One region of the Roseburia sp. OM03-7AC genome, then DNA from elsewhere that is predicted to be linked to it. Evidence: predicted binding sites of a transcription regulator. Region 1 holds the regulator's gene; each other region holds the start of a gene.
The links. The regulator Rex, encoded in region 1, represses fermentation and respiration genes when NADH is low (regulators of the CRP and FNR family bind a similar motif). The targets are predictions, from matches to a motif close to ATTGTTAANTANTTAACAAT.
Positions count from the first base shown of each region.

Region 1 (6,354 bases):
CTGTATTACTTCTATCGCAGAAAGTGCTGCCCGCTCCATTAGAACCATGGATGGCACTTTAAAATGTTCGATTGTATTGGTATCACATGTTTTCATTTCCCGGGAATTTACAAGATATTCCATAAATTAATTCCTTTCGTCCGCATTTTCCACCGCTTTTTTTCCCTGCAGACGGTCTTCATCTTCCTGCCGCAGATCAAATATATTTAAAATATCCACACCAAAAATATCATGCATATAAGAATAAATCTGCCGGTTGTTGATTTCACGGTTCTGTTTTTTGATGATATTTTTCTTAAGTTCTACCCTTACCTTATCAATCCAGGCCGTAATTTCATCTGCTTCTTTACTGTTCTGTCTTAGTCTCTCATAGCAGTAACGCATGCTTTCTAACATAAGTTCCTGATTTGCACTATTTATATTTCGTGGAAGTTCAATTAATTCATCCTCAATTTCTTCCATTTTGACATTGACTTCATCAATCAGTCTCTTGTCTTCATCTAATTTTCTGGAAGAAATATCCCCCTCATTTTCCTCATGAGTTCCTTCCATGTTGACAACAATGCTTTTCATCAACCGATTCTTTGTCTTTTTCAGTTCTTTCAAATCATTATTAAGCTTTCCCTGCTGTTCTAACAACTGATTTACCTTTTCTTCCAGCTGCTTGATTTCACTGGTTTTTCCGCTTAAAGCAAAAAGCCTGTGCCATTTCTGATCCAATACAAGTATTGGTACTTTTCTGCTTTCTAATGCTTCCAGAAATTCCTTGTCATCTTTCATGCAAAACACCTCTATTCCAGCGTTTCCTTTTTCCTTTTGTTCTTTGTCATATTATAGGATAACTGCATCAGGCTGTCTGATAAATGTACATTTTCCACTACAACATTTTCATCCAACACTTCCAGATCCACATGGGCAAAATTCCAGATTGCATGTACACCAAGGCTTACCAGCTGGTTTGCCACAGCATCTGCCTTTTCTTTCGGCATAGTCAGTGTAGCAATATCTACCTTATGTGTCTTTACAAATTCTTCCAGTTTATCAATCATTTCGATTTTATTGCCACGAATGGATTTTCCGCATAACTCCGGATTCACATCAAACAATCCTACTATGACGAAGCCGAGTTTTTCAAACTTCACATAATTGGCAAGTGCCTGTCCTAAGTTACCAGCTCCAATAATAATAATATTATGCTGTTCATTTAATCCCATAATCTTTCCGATTTCTTCATACAGAAATTGTACATTGTAACCATATCCCTGCTGTCCAAAACCACCAAAATTATTTAAATCCTGTCTGATCTGCGATGCGGTCACTTTCATTCTTGCACTCAGTTCATTCGATGAAATACGTTCTACCCCTTCATCTAAAAGTTCCCCCAGATATCGGTAATATCTTGGCATTCTACGAATTACTGCCTGTGATATTTCTTTGCTCATTCTGCCAGTTCCTCCTGCTCTCAATACCCTACAATAATTATAGTTTCTTGCCGAAAGGATGTCAATGTGTTACAACTTTAACAATCTTTCTGTAAACTTAATTCTTCCCATTTTGCATAGAGTTCTTCCAGAGCTGCCTCTTCCTGCATCTGCTCCTCATGGATTTTGTTTAATTCATAGGAATTTGATGCTACCTCCGGCTTTGACAGTTCATCATTTAATGCTTCTAACTTTGCCTCTCTCTTAGCAATTTCATCTTCTGTACGCTTTAATTCGTTTTCCAGCTTACGTTTTGCTGCCTGCTGTTTCTTCATTTCTTCCCAGCTTAACTTCTGTTTTCCTCCGCTGGATATCTGCTCTGTTCCATTATTTTCTCCAGTTCCATCGGAAACAATGACATTTCCTTTTGCCCCTGAATTGTCTGCACGATCCTGTGTAGCTGTGCCAAACGCCGCTAACTCCTGAACTTCCTTTTTCTCCAGATAATAATCGTAATTTCCAATATAATTTAGAATTGTTTCATTCTTTAAATCAAGAATTCTGCTGGCAGTTTTATTAATAAAATAACGGTCATGGGATACATAAAGCACCGTTCCGGTATAGGAATTGATGGCTGACTCTAAAATTTCCTTTGACATAATATCAAGGTGGTTGGTCGGCTCGTCTAAAATTAAGAAGTTCGCATTGGATAACATCAGTTTTGCCAGTGAAACACGGCCTCTTTCTCCACCACTGATATCACGAATCCGCTTAAACACATCATCATCCGTAAATAAAAATGCTGCTAACACATTTCGAATCTTCGTTGCCTTCAGATTCGGATAAGCATCTGCAATTTCATCAAATAACGTCTTATCCGGGTCTAAATTCTGATGCTCCTGATCGTAATATCCGATTTCCACATTGCTTCCAAGCTTTATCTCCCCGGCATCTGCGTCTACAATTCCATTGATTATCTTTAAAATGGTGGTTTTCCCGGTACCGTTATTTCCGATTAAAGCAACTTTTTCCCCTCGCTTAATCTGAAAATCAATGTTTGAAAACAGTTTATGCTCGTAAGATTTTGAAAGTCCTTTCACCGAAAGTACATCATTTCCACTGGTAATTTCCGGCTCCAATGTAATATGCATATCTGTTTTTTCATCGATTGGCTTCTCAATACGTTCTATTTTATCCAATGCCTTCTCACGGCTTTCTGCACGCTTAATGGACTTTTCCCGGTTAAAGGATTTTAACTTGGATATTACTTCTTCCTGGTGCTTGATTTCCCGCTGCTGGTTATAATACTGTCGCAAAAGACTTTCCCGCTGTATTTCCTTCTGCCTCGCATATGCGGTATAATTTCCCGGAAATACCGTTGCCGTATGGCGGGATATTTCCACTACCTTCGTAACAATCCGGTCTAAGAAATAACGGTCATGGGCTACGATAATTACGGCTCCTTTATAATTCAAAAGATAGTTTTCAAGCCATGCAATCGATGCCATATCAAGGTGGTTGGTCGGCTCGTCGAGCATGATAATATCAGGCTTTGTCACCAGAAGTCTGCCTAATGCCACTCTGGTCTTCTGTCCTCCGGATAACTCTGACATTTTCTTTCCGAAATCATTTTCCGAAAAACCAAGTCCCTTTAACACACCGTTTATCTCACTGCGAAAAGTCAGTCCGCCCTCTAACTCAAAGGCATGGCTGAAACGGTTATACTGCTCCATATATTTCTCTAATTCATCTGCGCTTACATGCTGCATGTCTTCTTCCATTTTACGAAGCTTTTCTTCTTTTTCGATTAATGCATCGCAGGCATGAAGCACTTCATTATAAATGGTCTCGTTGCTGTCTTTATCCTGATACTGGGCAAGATAACCGATGGTTTTTCCTTTTGCAACGGTTACCTCGCCACTGTCCGGTGCCAGCTCTCCCACTATAATTTTCAATAACGTAGATTTGCCGGCACCATTGATGCCGACAATTGCTGTTTTCTCATTATCTTCTACATGAAAAGAAACATTCTGTATTATGGTGTCTGTCCCAAAGGATTTACTGATATTCTGACAGGCTAAAATCATGGAAGTCTCCTCACTTTTTCTCTTCGCCCCATAAGTAAAGCATTCTTTACAAGGGGCTTTTTATAGCTGAAAATTCCGGGACGGCACACTATTCTGCCCTCCCGGAGTATAAAATTTATAACATTTTCTCTAATGTAGCACGGATTGCCTTGATAAAGTCTTCACTGTTTAATACAGTCGGATTTTCAATTGTAGTAATCAGTGCAAGGTCTTTGGTCATCTTTCCGGATTCAATCGTATCTACACAGGCTTTTTCCAGTTTATCGGCAAATGTGCTTAACTCCTGGTTGCCATCTAATTCACCTCTCTTACGAAGTGCTCCGGTCCATGCAAAAATAGTTGCTACGGAGTTGGTGGATGTTTCTTCTCCCTTGAGGTGTTTATAATAGTGACGCTGAACTGTTCCGTGTGCAGCTTCATATTCATAATATCCTGCCGGTGATACCAGTACGGAAGTCATCATGGCAAGGGAACCAAATGCAGATGATACCATATCACTCATAACATCTCCATCATAGTTCTTACATGCCCAGATAAAGCCGCCCTCTGCTTTCATCACACGGGCTACCGCATCATCGATTAAGGTATAGAAGTAGGTAATTCCTGCTTCTTCGAATTTTTCTTTATATTCCGCATCAAAGATTTCCTGGAAAATATCTTTGAAAGTATGGTCATACTTTTTGGAAATGGTATCCTTGGTTGCAAACCATAAATCCTGTCTGGTAGAAAGTGCATAGCTAAAGCAGCTTCTTGCAAAGCTTTCGATAGAATCATTTAAGTTATGCTGTCCCTGGACAACACCTGCTCCGGTAAAGTTATGAATCAGCTCTCTTGTTTCCGTTCCGTCCTCTGCTGTATAAACCAGTTCACATTTTCCCGGTCCCGGAATCTTCATTTCAGAAGCCTTGTATACATCACCGTAAGCATGTCTTGCAATGGTAATCGGTTTCTTCCAGTTCTTAACACATGGCTCAATTCCCTTTACAACGATTGGTGCACGGAATACCGTTCCATCTAACATTGCACGGATAGTTCCATTCGGACTCTTCCACATTTCCTTTAAGTTGTACTCCGTCATACGTGCTGCATTTGGTGTAATGGTAGCACATTTTACTGCAACACCGTATTTCTTTGTTGCATTTGCAGAATCTACAGTTACCTGGTCATCCGTTTCATTACGATGTTCAAGACCCAGGTCATAATATTCTGTGTTCAAATCAATAAATGGTAATAACAGTTCATCCTTAATCATTTTCCAAAGGATTCTTGTCATTTCGTCTCCGTCCATTTCAACCAAAGGGGTAGTCATTTTAATTTTGTCCATCTTTCTATCCTCCATTTACTATTTCAGCAGATTGTCCCAGCCATAATTATCCATATTTTCAATAGTATTTAACATATGACTTGTCGCAAGCAGTTCTGCTTCTTTTGCATTGTGCTGCTTCAATGCTTCTACAATCTTTTTATGTTCATCATTTGATTTTACCACACGATCCGGCATTGACAAAGTGATTTTTCGAACTCTTTCCACATAATGATGAAATGCAGACAATTCATGCTTTAACATTTTGCTTCCGGAAGCTTCATAAAGCACCTCATGAAACTTATTATCCAGCTCCAATATCTGTGCATAATTTTCCTTCTTAGCATGAAATTCCACCAGAAAAATGTTTTCTTCCAGTTCCGCTATCTGCTCCTTGGTAATTCTGTCTGCCGCCCACTTTGTGCAAAGTCCCTCCAGCCGTGCACGGATTTCATAGATATCTTTTACGTCTTCTTTCGTAATTCCCTCTACGAATGCTCCGCGGTTTGGAATGATTCTGACGAGTCCTTCCAGTTCAAGCTGCCTTAAGGCTTCTCTTACCGGAGTACGGCTGACACCCAGTTCATCACCCAGGGTTTTTTCTTTTAATTCTTCATCGCACTTGTATTTTCCGGATAAGATATTTTCACGAATCGTATGAAATACTCTTCCGCTTAAAGAATATCCTTCTTCGCCCACGATAAAGCCTCCTTAATTTATAATACAATTCCGAGTTTTTTACAACAGTCAGTTATCTGTACTACAAGTTCGTTATCTGTAATTACAGTTACACGTCCCTCATCATACTGCTCGTCTACCCACTGTTTGATGGTCTTTACCAGTTCCGAATTCTTATCTACTTTACGGTCATCACTGAGACGGTAATAGGTATTAATCCAGTGTGCAATTCCAGCAAGTCCTGATGTATTGGAAACAGATACCAGTGCCGGACGATTTAAGAATTTTTCGGTATCAAAAATGTTATAAATTTCTTCATTTTTCAAAAGTCCGTCTGCATGGATACCTGCTCTTGTAACGTTAAAATTACTTCCGACAAATGGTGTACGGCTTGGAACCTTATAATTCAATTCCTTCTCATAATATTCTGCCAGTTCTGTGATAACTCTGGTATCCATTCCATCCAGGGTACCCTTTAACTGCGCATATTCAAATACCATTGCTTCCAGAGGTGTGTTACCGGTTCTCTCACCAATACCAAATAAGGAACAGTTTACGCCGGATGCACCGTAAAGCCATGCTGTGGTCGAGTTATTGACTGCTTTATAGAAATCGTTGTGTCCATGCCATTCAATCAATTCAGAAGGAACTCCTGCATGTGTGGTAAGTCCGTAAATGATACCCGGTACACTTCGCGGAATTACTGCTCCCGGGAAGTTTACACCATATCCCATGGTATCGCAGGCACGAATCTTAATCGGAATATTGTATTCTTTCATTAACTTCATCAGCTCTAAGCAGAACGGAATTACAAATCCGTAAATATCAGAACGTGTAATATCCTCCAAATGACATCTTGGACTGA
Region 1 covers NZ_QTZJ01000001.1:562,219-568,572, forward strand. Annotated here, with positions in the region: gene DXB39_RS02790 (NAD(P)H-hydrate dehydratase) at 1-123, opposite strand, end outside; gene DXB39_RS02795 (hypothetical protein) at 127-780, opposite strand; gene DXB39_RS02800 (redox-sensing transcriptional repressor Rex) at 792-1,442, opposite strand; gene abc-f (ribosomal protection-like ABC-F family protein) at 1,520-3,508, opposite strand; gene DXB39_RS02810 (NADP-dependent isocitrate dehydrogenase) at 3,624-4,832, opposite strand; gene DXB39_RS02815 (GntR family transcriptional regulator) at 4,851-5,510, opposite strand; gene DXB39_RS02820 (isopropylmalate/homocitrate/citramalate synthase) at 5,528-6,354, opposite strand, start outside.

Region 2 (6,354 bases), 170 kb from region 1:
CATAGAGGGCGTAAGTTGTCCGTTGTGTGGCGGAGCAATAGAAATAAAGCCATTTGGTTATGGCTGTGCCAATTATAAAGCGGAAGATGAGTCTGGCTGCCGGTTTGCCATTGGCAAAATAGCCGGGAAAGATTTAAATACCGCCCAGGTGAAGGAGCTTCTGACCAATGGAAGAACCGGAACGATTCGCGGATTTACTTCAAAGAATAAGAAGAAATTTGATGCCTGCCTGATGCTTGGAGAAGATGAGAATGGAAAGAAAGTCCTGAAATTTGATTTTGAGCATGTGGAAGCAAAGAAGGTAAAAGATGTAAAATGTCCACTGTGTCAGGGTGATATTGTGCAGACGCCATTTGGCTATGGCTGTGCCAATTATGACAGAAACAAAGAGGACAGCTGCCGTTTCTCAATCGGTAAAATAGCCGGAGTAAAATTAAAGGAAACTCAGGTAAAAGCACTTTTACTGACAGGAAAGACAGAAATTATAACAGGATTTAAATCTAAGAATGGCAAGAAATTTGATGCACCATTGAAGCTTACCGAGGATGGACGCATTGAATTTGACTTTCCGGAGCGTCCGAAACCGGAAGAGACAAAAGTAAAATGTCCAAAGTGTGGGGCATTGTTAAAGAAAAGCCAGTGGTACTATGAATGTGACTGCGGATTCCGGGTGAACCGTTACGTAGCAAAGGTGGAACTGGCTGAAGAAGTGTTAGAAGAGCTTTTTACAAAAGGATATACCACTAAAAAAATAACCGGATTTACTTCGAAAGCAGGAAATGTATTTGATACCTGTCTGAAGTTTGAAGAGGATGAAATTCGTTTTGATTTTGACCGGAAACCGGAAGAAGAAAGAGAGGAAGAGAAAGATGGAACAGTGCAAAATCAGTAATATGTATACATTAGAGGAGACAATCGCAAAGGATTATCTTGCACAATTTACTTATCCGTGGGAGGCACTTGCCGGAATCGGAGATTATATCAAAGAACTGGGAAAAACATTGAATCCGGATGTTTATGAACAGAAGGGTGAGGATATCTGGGTGGCAAAATCCGCTGCCGTGGCACCGACAGCATGTTTAAATGGTCCTTTAATTATTGATGAAAATGCTGAAATACGACACTGTGCATTCATTCGTGGAAATGCAATTGTCGGAAAAGGAACGGTGGTAGGCAATTCTACCGAGTTAAAGAATGTCATTCTTTTTAATTCCGTGCAGGTACCACACTATAATTATGTGGGAGATTCTATTTTAGGATACAAGTCACACATGGGAGCAGGTTCCATCACATCCAATGTAAAATCCGATAAGACACTGGTGGTAGTAAAATCTGCTGATGAGAAGATGGAAACCGGACGTAAGAAATTTGGTGCCATGTTAGGAGATTTTGTAGAGGTCGGCTGTAATTCCGTATTGAATCCGGGAACGGTCATCGGACCACATACCAATATTTATCCGCTTTCCCCGGTACGTGGAGTAGTTCCGGCGCATTCTATTTATAAGAATAAGAATGAAATTGTAAGTAAAGCAGAAGGTTAAACGGATGGAAATTTACCCGCAGAAGTTACCTGCGGTAGCTGCTTGCAGAAAAATGACAATAGAAAATTAAGAAATGAATGGTTGACAAAAACAGCTGTATGCATTACTGTATTAATTAAGTAATACATACGGCTGCTTTTTAGTTGGACGAGAACTTTGAAAAGAGTGTTTCTCGCAGTATATACGGGAAGCTTACAAAGAGTGTTTCTCGTGAATTTTGGAGGGTGAAAATGTTAGAAGTACAAGAGCTTACTAAAAAATATGGAAAGAATGTAGCAGTGGACCATGTCAGCTTTATGGTGCAGGATGGTCAGGTCGGTATCCTGCTTGGACCAAATGGTGCCGGAAAATCAACCATTATAAAGAGTATTGCAGGACTCCTTCGTTATGAAGGCGGTGTTGGTATTAATGGAATGAAGGCAAGAAGCCTGGAAGCGAAGAAAATATTTGGCTATGTACCGGAGATTCCGGCAATGTTTGAAGCGCTGACGGTGCGGGAGCATATCGAATATGTGAAGCGGGCATATAACAGTGACATTACAGAGGAAGAAATAGATGCACTGCTGACACGTTTTGAACTTCTGGATAAACAGGAGAAGCTGGGAAATGAATTGTCCAAAGGAATGATGCAGAAGGTCAGTATCTGTTGTGCACTTGCTATTCATCCAAAGGTTGTGATGTTAGATGAGCCAATGGTTGGACTTGACCCGGCAGCCATAAAAGAACTGAAAGAAGTTGTGCTTGAGTTAAAAGAGAAAGGCTGTACCATTCTTATCAGTACCCATATGCTTGAAATGGTAAAAGATTTGTGGGATGTGATGTTTGTAATGGAACAAGGGAAAATTATAGCAACATTTAACAAAAATGAAATTGCGGATAAAGACATAGAAGAACTGTTCTTTGAAGTGACAGAACCAAAGACTGGTGGTGAAGAACATGAGTAGTCTTTCCTTTGTTTTTTTCCAGACCATTAAGAATAAAGTGAAGCGGAGCCTGAAACGGCCACAGACTTTTCTTGCACTGGTATTTGTTGTTTTATATGCAGCATTGGTATTGTATGGACTTGGTTCCATGTCTGTCGATTTCGGATTAAACAGCCCGGAAGGAATTGCAACTGTTTTATCCGTACTGATGGTTATGATTGTTCCGGCAAATCTGATTTCCTATATCAAGAGAAAAGGACTGTTGTTCCGCCCGTCAGAAGTACATTTTGTATTTGCTGCACCGGAAGAACCGAAGAAAGTTATTCTTCATGCCGGAATGAAGCAGTTCTTAACCAATTTTATTGTTGAACTATTTGTACTGGTACTTGGAATTGGTGTATTTGGTGTTACACCATATAAGATGATTTTATATTTCCTTTATGCTGGTGTACTGGAAAATATTTTAGAGGGAGCGTTAATGATTATCTGCTATGGAAATGAAACACTTCCCAAACAGTTCTTTACCGTACTTACTTATATTATGTATGGAGTAATGGCAGCTTTTGCACTGGTGGCAATCTACTTTGTTTCGGTGAAAGGTATGCAGTTATCTGTGTTTGTGGACTTAATCCAGCTTCCGGTGGTACAGCTGATTCCGATTATAGGCTGGGAAATTGCATTGATTCAGCTTATTATCATAGGCCCTGCAGGAATCAATGTGGTGGCAACCGGGCTTCTTTTAACCAGTACTGTTTTTCTGGTACTTTATGCGAAAAAGATGAAGTGTACCGGAGAATTCTATGAAGATGCTGCAAAATTTGCAGAAGATTATGATGACCGGATGAAACGCTCGAAAAAGGGCGAGGTTGTAGTGGGAAATGGCAAGAAAAAGTATTTACGGAATGTAAAGATGGCTTATAAGGGAACTTACGCTAAAGCAATTTTCTACCGGCAGGTATTAGAATACCGTAAAAACCGTTTCTTTATCTTTGGCTGGAATTCAGTGCTGTTTCTGGTTATAGGTGTGGCAATTGCGGTTGTTTCTTATTATAATAAAATTTCCAGCCAGCCTTTTAAAATGTTTGTAATTCCGGGCGTCATTGCCTATGTTATCTTTATTTTCAGCGGTTATAAGACGAAGTGGTCGAAGGAACTGGCAAATCCATACACCTATCTGATTCCGGACAGTAATTTTAAGAAAATGTGGTATGCCACCAAAATGGAGCATATCCGTGCGCTGATTGACGGACTTCTGATTACGCTGCCGGGCAGTATCGTAATGGGACTTCCGGTGTCTTACATGATTTTGACCGTCATTTTATATATGTGCCTGAATGCTAATAAGCTTTATATGAATATGCTGGCAGATGTCGTGATAGGGAAAATGTTTGGAGAACTGGGCAGAACGATTCTTCGGATGCTGTTCCAGGGACTGGTATTATGTGTCGGAATCATTGTGGCAGTAGCAACGGGAGCGTTCATTTCCGTGACTGCAGGATTTATTATGATGATAGTCGTTATATTCCTGCTGACACTGGTTGGAGCAATCGGAGCATCCTTTGCATTTGAGCGGATGGAGGCATTAGATTAACAAATTGAGAAAATTAAGGGGCATTTCCTGTAAAAAAGACTGGACTAATGTAAAAAAATGTGAGAAAATGAGGGCGGTGTGTTAAATGTATAACAAAGTTTAACATGATATATATTTCATATCGAAAGGAGTCTTATAATGATTTACACGAAGGAAGTCGAAAACATGTGTCCTGTTGCCAAGGGCGCAAAACATGAGCCAGCTCCAATTCCAGAAGAAGGAAAATGGGTTCATTCCAAAAAAATTGAAGATATTTCAGGATTTACACACGGTGTAGGCTGGTGTGCACCACAGCAGGGTGCCTGCAAGCTTTCATTAAATGTAAAAAATGGTGTGATTGAAGAAGCACTGGTTGAGACAATCGGATGCTCAGGTATGACACATTCAGCAGCAATGGCAGCAGAGGTCCTTCAGGGAAAAACAATTCTTGAAGCATTAAATACTGACCTTGTTTGTGACGCAATCAATACAGCAATGAGAGAATTATTCTTACAGATCGTTTACGGACGTACTCAGAGTGCATTCTCTGATGACGGACTTGCAGTAGGTGCTGGTCTGGAAGATTTAGGAAAAGGACTTCGTTCCCAGGTTGGTACTATGTACGCAACAAAGGAGAAAGGTGTTCGTTACTTAGAGATGGCTGAAGGTTATGTAACAGGCATCGCTCTTGACGAGAACAACGAAGTTATCGGATATCAGTTCGTTTCTCTTGGAAAAATGACAGACTTTATCAAAAAAGGTGATGACCCTAACACTGCATGGGAAAAAGCAAAAGGCCAGTATGGTCGTGTAGCTGATGCTGTTAAGATCATTGACCCAAGAGAAGAGTAAGAAAGGAGAGACGAAGATAATGGCATTATTTGAAGGATATGAAAGAAGAATTGACCAGATTAACGCTGTATTAAACAGCTATGGTATCAGCTCTATTGAAGAAGCTGAAAAAATTACAAAAGATGCTGGACTTGATGTATATGATCAGGTAAAGAAAATCCAGCCTATCTGTTTCGAGAACGCTTGCTGGGCTTACACTATAGGTGCAGCAATCGCAATCAAAAAAGGATGCAAAAGAGCTGCTGATGCTGCTGCAGCAATCGGTGAAGGTCTTCAGGCATTCTGTATTCCAGGTTCTGTTGCTGACCACAGAAAAGTAGGTCTTGGACATGGTAACCTTGGAAAAATGTTATTAGAGGAAGAGACAGAGTGTTTCTGTTTCTTAGCTGGACACGAGTCCTTTGCAGCTGCTGAAGGTGCAATCGGAATCGCTGAGAAAGCAAACAAAGTACGTCAGAAACCACTTCGTGTTATCTTAAACGGACTTGGAAAAGATGCTGCACAGATTATTTCACGTATCAACGGATTTACATTTGTTGAGACACAGTATGATTACAAAGCAGCAAAACTTAATGTTGTATATGAAAAAGCATATTCTAACGGACTTCGTGCAACTGTAAAATGTTACGGTGCTGATGATGTTCAGGAAGGTGTTGCAATCATGCATCATGAGAACGTAGGTGTTTCCATTACCGGTAACTCTACCAACCCAACACGTTTCCAGCATCCGGTTGCAGGTACATACAAGAAAGAATGTATCGAGCAGGGCAAGAAATACTTCTCTGTAGCATCCGGCGGTGGTACAGGACGTACACTTCACCCAGATAACATGGCTGCAGGTCCTGCATCTTATGGTATGACAGATACTATGGGACGTATGCATTCTGATGCACAGTTTGCAGGTTCTTCTTCCGTACCGGCTCACGTTGAGATGATGGGCTTAATCGGAATGGGTAATAACCCAATGGTTGGTGCTACAGTAGCAGTTGCCGTTTCCGTTGAGGAAGCAGCAAAAGCTGGTAAATTCTAAATAGAAAGCTTGATTTTATAGGCTTTTTGGAGACTTCCGTTTAAATTAAGACGGAAGTCTCTTTTTATATTCTCATATTAAAGGAGGTATCTAAATACTTTGTTAAATTTTTTAGCCTCGCAGGTCATAGATTTCAAAGAGTCGATTTATTAGTATTACTTATATATTCATTATGTGGAAGGAGAATTATATGAGTGAGATTATGGTAAGAGAACGTTTTTTGAGGTCTGGCAAAAAAGTATATGAGTATTCATTTGAGATGGCAAGTGTTGATGGAAAAAGAAAGCGTAAATCAAAATCTGGATTTGCTAGTAAAAGGGACGCAAGAATAGCTGGAAGAAAAGCATTATCTGAATATGAAAATGTGGGACAGGTAATGGTAGATAGGGATATTTCATATGCTGATTTTGGGGATTTATGGATGGAAAATGATTGTAA
Region 2 covers NZ_QTZJ01000001.1:392,947-399,300, forward strand. Annotated here, with positions in the region: gene DXB39_RS01900 (type IA DNA topoisomerase) at 1-892, shown strand, start outside; gene DXB39_RS01905 (UDP-N-acetylglucosamine pyrophosphorylase) at 870-1,541, shown strand; gene DXB39_RS01910 (ABC transporter ATP-binding protein) at 1,772-2,485, shown strand; gene DXB39_RS01915 (putative ABC exporter domain-containing protein) at 2,478-4,055, shown strand; gene DXB39_RS01920 (iron-sulfur cluster assembly scaffold protein) at 4,194-4,886, shown strand; gene DXB39_RS01925 (GGGtGRT protein) at 4,906-5,916, shown strand; gene DXB39_RS01930 (Arm DNA-binding domain-containing protein) at 6,107-6,354, shown strand, end outside.
Region 2: the regulator Rex is predicted to act here: its motif matches at 4,133-4,152, upstream of DXB39_RS01920 (iron-sulfur cluster assembly scaffold protein).

Region 3 (6,354 bases), on a different contig from region 1:
TTTTATTCACCACTTTTCCTTATTTTTATTAGATGATATGTTTCTCTTTGAATTTGCCAATTAAGTAAGATACTGCTTCGTCGGTATCGAGAGCAACCTTCTCGCCTGCACCTTTACGGACTTTGTCAGATGCTTTTGCGATTTTGGTCGGTGAACCTTTCAGACCAAGGTTAGAATCATCTACGTCTTTAAGGTCAGCTCTGCCCCATACAGTTACTTCTTTGTCAAATGCATCGAAGATTCCGCCCGGAGTCATGTAACGCGGCTCGTTTAATTCAGATAATGCTGTCACCAAGCAAGGCATTTTTGCTTTTAATACATGATATCCATCTTCAAACTGACGCTCAACGATTACGCTGTCACCTTCTACTTTGATATCCTGTGCATAGGAAATAACCGGAAGTCCAAGATGCTCTGCGATCTGAGGACCAACCTGTGCGGTATCTCCATCGATAGCCTGACGACCTGTGATAATTAAATCATAGTCAAGGTTTCTTAATGCACCAGCGATTGTAGTAGAAGTAGCCCAGGTATCTGCACCACCTAATACACGGTCTGTTACAAGGATTCCCTTGTCAGCGCCCATTGCCATTGCTTCACGAAGAACTTCATCAGCCTTTGGAAGTCCCATGGTAAGTACAGTAACTTCTGCACCGTACTGATCTTTTAATCTTAATGCTGCTTCCAGACCTGCTTTGTCATCTGGGTTCATGATAGTGAGCATTGCAGCTCTATCCAAAGTACCATCCGGATTAAATTTTACTCCGCCTTTTGTATCTGGTACCTGTTTTACACATACAACTATTTTCACGGTATATTCACTCCTTATATTTTTAATTTGTGTGCGCCATGATTTTTCGTTTAAAATCCTTTTGCGCCGATCTGTCAGAAACTATTTTAATAATGCGCCAGAAATAACCATTCTCTGAACTTCGCTTGTTCCTTCGTAGATCTCTGTAATCTTAGCATCACGCATCATACGCTCTACATCGTATTCTCTGATGTATCCGTATCCACCGAATAACTGAACTACTTCTGTAGTAACTGCCATTGCGGTTTCTGCTGCGAATAATTTTGCTTTTGCTGCTTCTACAGAATATACCTTCTGTGTTGCTTTAGCCATAGCAGCTTTGTAAACCAGCATCTGAGCTGCTTCAATTCTGGTTGCCATATCAGCAAGCTTGAACTGGGTATTCTGCTGCTGAGCGATAGAACGACCAAACTGTTTTCTTTCTTTGGTGTATGCAACTGCTCTGTCTAATGCACCTTCTGCAATACCAAGTGCCTGAGCTGCGATACCGATACGTCCGCCATCCAGAGTATGCATAGCGATTGGGAATCCTTTTCCTTCCGGTCCTAACAGATTTTCCTTTGGAATTCTGCAGTCTTCAAAGATTAACTCGTATGTAGATGATCCACGGATACCCATTTTCTTTTCTTTTGTTCCGAAGGAGAATCCAGGAGCTCCCTTGTCCACGATGAATGCAGAGAAGTTCTTCTTCTTTCTTCCTCTCTTATCTTCGGTAACACTTGTGATTGCGATTACAATATAAACGTCTGCAACTTTACCGTTTGTAATAAAGCATTTAGATCCGTTTAATACCCACTCATCACCATCTAATACAGCCTTGGTCTGTGCTCCCTGGGCATCTGTACCAGCACCAGGCTCTGTTAATGCGAATGCGCCAAGCTTCTCACCTGTTGCAAGTGGCTTTACATATTTCTGTTTCTGCTCTTCTGTACCGTAAGTCATAATTGGGTCGATGCAAAGAGAAGTATGTGCAGATACGATAACACCTGTTGTACCACAAACTTTAGATAACTCTTCTACACACATAACATAGGTTAATGGGTCACATCCCTGTCCGCCGTACTCCTTTGGTACCGGAATTCCCATGAAACCAAATTTTGCCATTTTATCAACTGTTCCCTGTGGGAATACTTCTGTCTCATCAACTTCCTGAGCCAGAGGTTTTACTTCGTTTTCTGCGAAATCTCTGAACAGAGTTCTCGCCATTTCATGTTTCTTATCTAAACTGAAATCCATGTTCTGAAATCCTCCATAAATTTTATTTTACTGAGCGTCAACCGGGGTCTTTGTACGGTCAGCGTTGTATACATAGAATCCTTTTCCGCTCTTAGCGCCGAGGTTACCACCACGAACCATTTTACGGATTAATGGACATGCACGATATTTGCTGTCGCCTGTCTCGTTGTAAAGTACATCCATGATTGCAAGGCAGATGTCAAGACCAATGAAGTCACCTAACTCAAGAGGTCCCATTGGATGATTTGCACCAAGCTTCATAGCTGCGTCGATACCTGCGATATCAGATACACCTTCCATTTTGATAAATGCAGCTTCGTTAATCATTGGGATTAAGATACGGTTTACTACGAAACCTGCAGCTTCATTTACCTGTACCGGAGTTTTTCCGATTTCTACAGAGATTTTCTTAATAGCTTCTACTGTTTCAGCAGGAGTATTTACACCAGCGATAACTTCGATTAATTTCATTCTGTCTGCCGGGTTGAAGAAATGCATACCTACCATTGGACGGGTAAGACCATTTCCGATTTCTGTAATAGAAAGACTGGATGTATTAGAAGCAAAGATACATTCTGGTTTAGCAATCTTATCAAGCTCCTGGAATGTTGTCTTCTTAACGCCCATATCTTCGAATGCTGCTTCTACGATTAAATCGCAGTCTGCGCAAAGATTCTCTTTTAAACCTGGTGTGATTTTAGCAAGGATTCCGTCAACAGTTTCCTGTGTCATTTTTCCTTTTTCTACCAGTCTTGCATATCCTTTTGCGATTTTCTCTTTTCCGCCATCAGCCCATTCCTGCTTGATGTCGCAAAGAGCTACTTCATATCCTTCTACCTGAGCAAATGCTTTTGCAATGCCCTGTCCCATGGTACCTGCACCAATAACGCCAACTTTCATGTTAGTCCTCCTTAAAAATTTATGTATTATATTTACCCGAAAACGAAAGCCTTCTGGGTTATAACTTGCAACGCAAGACCCGAGAAGCGTTTTGCACTTCCCGGGTATATTTACTTATTCAGAAAGAGTGAATTAGTCTCTCTCAACGATTGTTGAGCAGCCCATTCCACCACCGATACACAGAGTAGCAAGACCTTTCTTAGCGTCTCTCTTCTGCATCTCATGAAGCAATGTAACTAAGATACGGCATCCAGATGCTCCAACAGGATGTCCAAGTGCGATTGCACCACCGTTTACGTTTACCTTAGACATATCAAATCCAAGATCTCTTGCAACTGCGATTGACTGAGCAGCGAATGCTTCGTTTGCCTCGATTAAGTCGAAATCATCGATAGACATTCCGGTTCTTGCAAGAACTTTCTTTGTAGAAGCAACAGGTCCAACACCCATGATTTCCGGCTCAACTCCGCCAAGTGCTCCTGCAACCCATGTAGCCATTGGTTTAACACCAAGCTCTTTTGCTTTTTCTTCGCTCATAACAACGATTGCTGCTGCGCCATCGTTGATACCGGAAGCGTTACCTGCAGTAACAAGTCCGCCCTCTTTACCAGAGCAGCATCTTAATTTGCTTAATGACTCAGCAGTTGTGCCTGGACGTGGTCCCTCATCTGTGTCAAACATAACAGTTTCTTTCTTAACCTTAACAGGTACAGGAACGATTTCGTCTTTGAATCTGCCTTCAGCAATTGCTTTTTCACATTTCTGCTGGCTGTTTGCTGAGAACTCGTCTAACTCTTCACGGGTAATTCCGTATTTGTCACATACGTTCTCTGCTGTAATCATCATATGATAATGATTAAATGCGTCTGTTAATGCATCATTTACCATGGTATCGATAATTGTTGCATTGTTCATACGATATCCAAAACGAGCTTTTGTCATAGCGTAAGGTGCCATAGACATGTTCTCCATACCACCTGCAACAACGATGTCTGCCTGACCAGCCATAATCATGTTTGCAGCTTCGTTTACACATTTCAAACCAGAACCACAAACTACGTTTAATGTAAATGCAGGAACCTCGATTGGTAAACCTGCTTTGATAGAAGCCTGACGTGCAACGTTCTGTCCCTGTGCTGCCTGGATTACACATCCCATCATTACTTCATCAACCTGTTCTGGTTTAACACCAGCTCTGTTTAATGCTTCTTTGATTACGATTGCGCCTAAATCTGCGGCTGGAGTATTGCTTAAAGCTCCTCCCATTTTACCGATTGCGGTACGACATGCGCCTGCTAAAACTACTTTCTGTGCCATTTTCTCGTCTCCTTCTGAATTAAATTTGCCTTTTACTATTGTTATTTTTTTAACAATCTTTTGTAAAAAAAATAAAAGAAAGCCTTTCCGGCTCTTTCCCGACAATCTGATGTTATCATAGAAAGGGGATTTTTGCAAGTGAAACTTGCTTTATTGAGCCGGATTTTCAGCTTTCCTTAATAAAATACATGGTTTCCGATTACAGTTCCATTAATCAGTCCGTTGTTTCTGCGGAAATATAAGCAGTTTAAGGTTCTTGTGCCTGCTAACACTTCTGTTGCAGCCTGCACACAGGACGCATCTGCCCCGGATGAAAGCACTACTGCGAAACGACCGCTGGCTACCGGTGAGAACTGCCCGCTCTGATAGATGACACCTACCACGGTATCCGGGAAATAACTGCTGTCCACACGGTTCATGACCACGCTTCCAACGGCAAGCTTCCCTTCATAGCTTTCGCCGCCTGCTTCGCACTGGATCAGTGCTGCCAGCATGGCAACATCACTGGCATTCACTGTCCCGCCACCGGAAGCATCGCTTCCTGTGGTATTATCCCCGGTGGATGTCCCATCCGGATTTGCATTATTATCTGAAGCAGCTGGCTGCTGACTGTTAATAAGTTCCTCTTCCTGACGCTTAATCTCCTCCTGACGGGCAGCATCTTCTTTCGCCTTCTGTGTCTCTAATTCTTCCTCATAGGCTTTCTGTCTTGCGATTTCCGCATCTGTGTCTGCTATTTCTGTCTCTGCATCTGCAACATCCGACTTTGCTGCGCTTATTTTTTCCTGCTGGGCTGCCACCAGACTGTCTGCCTTGCTCTTCTGCTCCTGCTTCGTCTGTTCTGCCGCAAGCAGTTCTTCTTTTGCCGTCTCTAAATCTTCCTTCTGCTGTTTTAATTCAGCCAGTGTATCCTCATAATCAGAAAGCTCCTGCCTGTCATAATCATAAATGGATTTGGCATATTCCATCCGGTTTAAAAAATCCGAAAAGGAGCTTGCTCCAAGCAGCAGCTCCAGGTAAGACTGATTGCCATTTTCGTACATATATTGTACTCTTTTCTTCATGGCTTCGTACTGGCTCTCAGAACGTGTTGTCAGCTCTGCAATCCGGCTTTCTGCTGCTTCAATCTCCACATTTTTCGCCGCAATTTCATCCTGGGTATCCGCCAGTTCGTTGCTGATTTCCTGCAATCCATTATTTAATTCCGTCAGTTCATCGGAAAGATTTATCTGATATTCTTTCAAGGAATCAAGCTGCGACTGCTGTTCCTCTCTCTGACGTTCCAGCTCTTCCACGCTGCTTCCGGTGTCCTTAGATGCCAGATCCACTCTTTCCTTGGTACCGGTGTCTGCCTGCACCGTCATCTGTATCATCAGAAACAGTATCAGCAATGCGGAAAACATACGTCGTTTACTGTTTTTCTTCATATCTTTATCCTCTTTTATGGATTTATCACGCCTCTTGTTTTCTTCCTTTATTATAGACGGCTTTCTTATGAAAATGCAACGAAAAACTACACTTCTTTTTCAATCCCAAGATTGTTTTTCCTCTCTGCTTGTGCTATATTTGAACTAGGAATTTTAACGGAGAAAAACATATTTTGTAAGGAGGTAACCGCTATGCTATTTATACGGACAGATGACTTAAAACCCGGCATGCGTCTTGCTAAACCTATCTATAATAAATTGGGCGTCATGCTTTATGACCGCGACACCAGACTGACCCGGCAGGGTATCGAAAGTATCCGGAATTTCGAGCTGATTGGTATTTATATTCTGGAGCCTGCCGAACCGGTTCCGCCATTATCCGACGAGGATATTGCTTTCGAACAGTTCCAGACCATTTCCATGTTCCAGCTTCGCGACTGCATGGATATGATTCGTAAAGGCAGACAGCCGGACAAGCTTCCAACGCTGGTCTCTTCGATTCTGTCCCAGTATGGCCGTCTTGACCACAAGCTGAACTTTGCGCAGAATTTAAGAAGCTCTGCGGATTATGTATACAAGCATTCCATCAGCGTTGCTATTCTGGTCGCCATGCTGACTCACCAGTTAAATATGCCGGATGATTTTCAGCAGACCTGTGTAACG
Region 3 covers NZ_QTZJ01000004.1:73,865-80,218, forward strand. Annotated here, with positions in the region: gene DXB39_RS09905 (electron transfer flavoprotein subunit alpha/FixB family protein) at 1-1, opposite strand, end outside; gene DXB39_RS09910 (electron transfer flavoprotein subunit beta/FixA family protein) at 29-811, opposite strand; gene DXB39_RS09915 (acyl-CoA dehydrogenase) at 893-2,047, opposite strand; gene DXB39_RS09920 (3-hydroxyacyl-CoA dehydrogenase family protein) at 2,075-2,947, opposite strand; gene DXB39_RS09925 (acetyl-CoA C-acetyltransferase) at 3,080-4,264, opposite strand; gene DXB39_RS09930 (cell wall hydrolase) at 4,441-5,691, opposite strand; gene DXB39_RS09935 (HD-GYP domain-containing protein) at 5,884-6,354, shown strand, end outside.
Region 3: the regulator Rex is predicted to act here: its motif matches at 4,302-4,321, upstream of DXB39_RS09925 (acetyl-CoA C-acetyltransferase).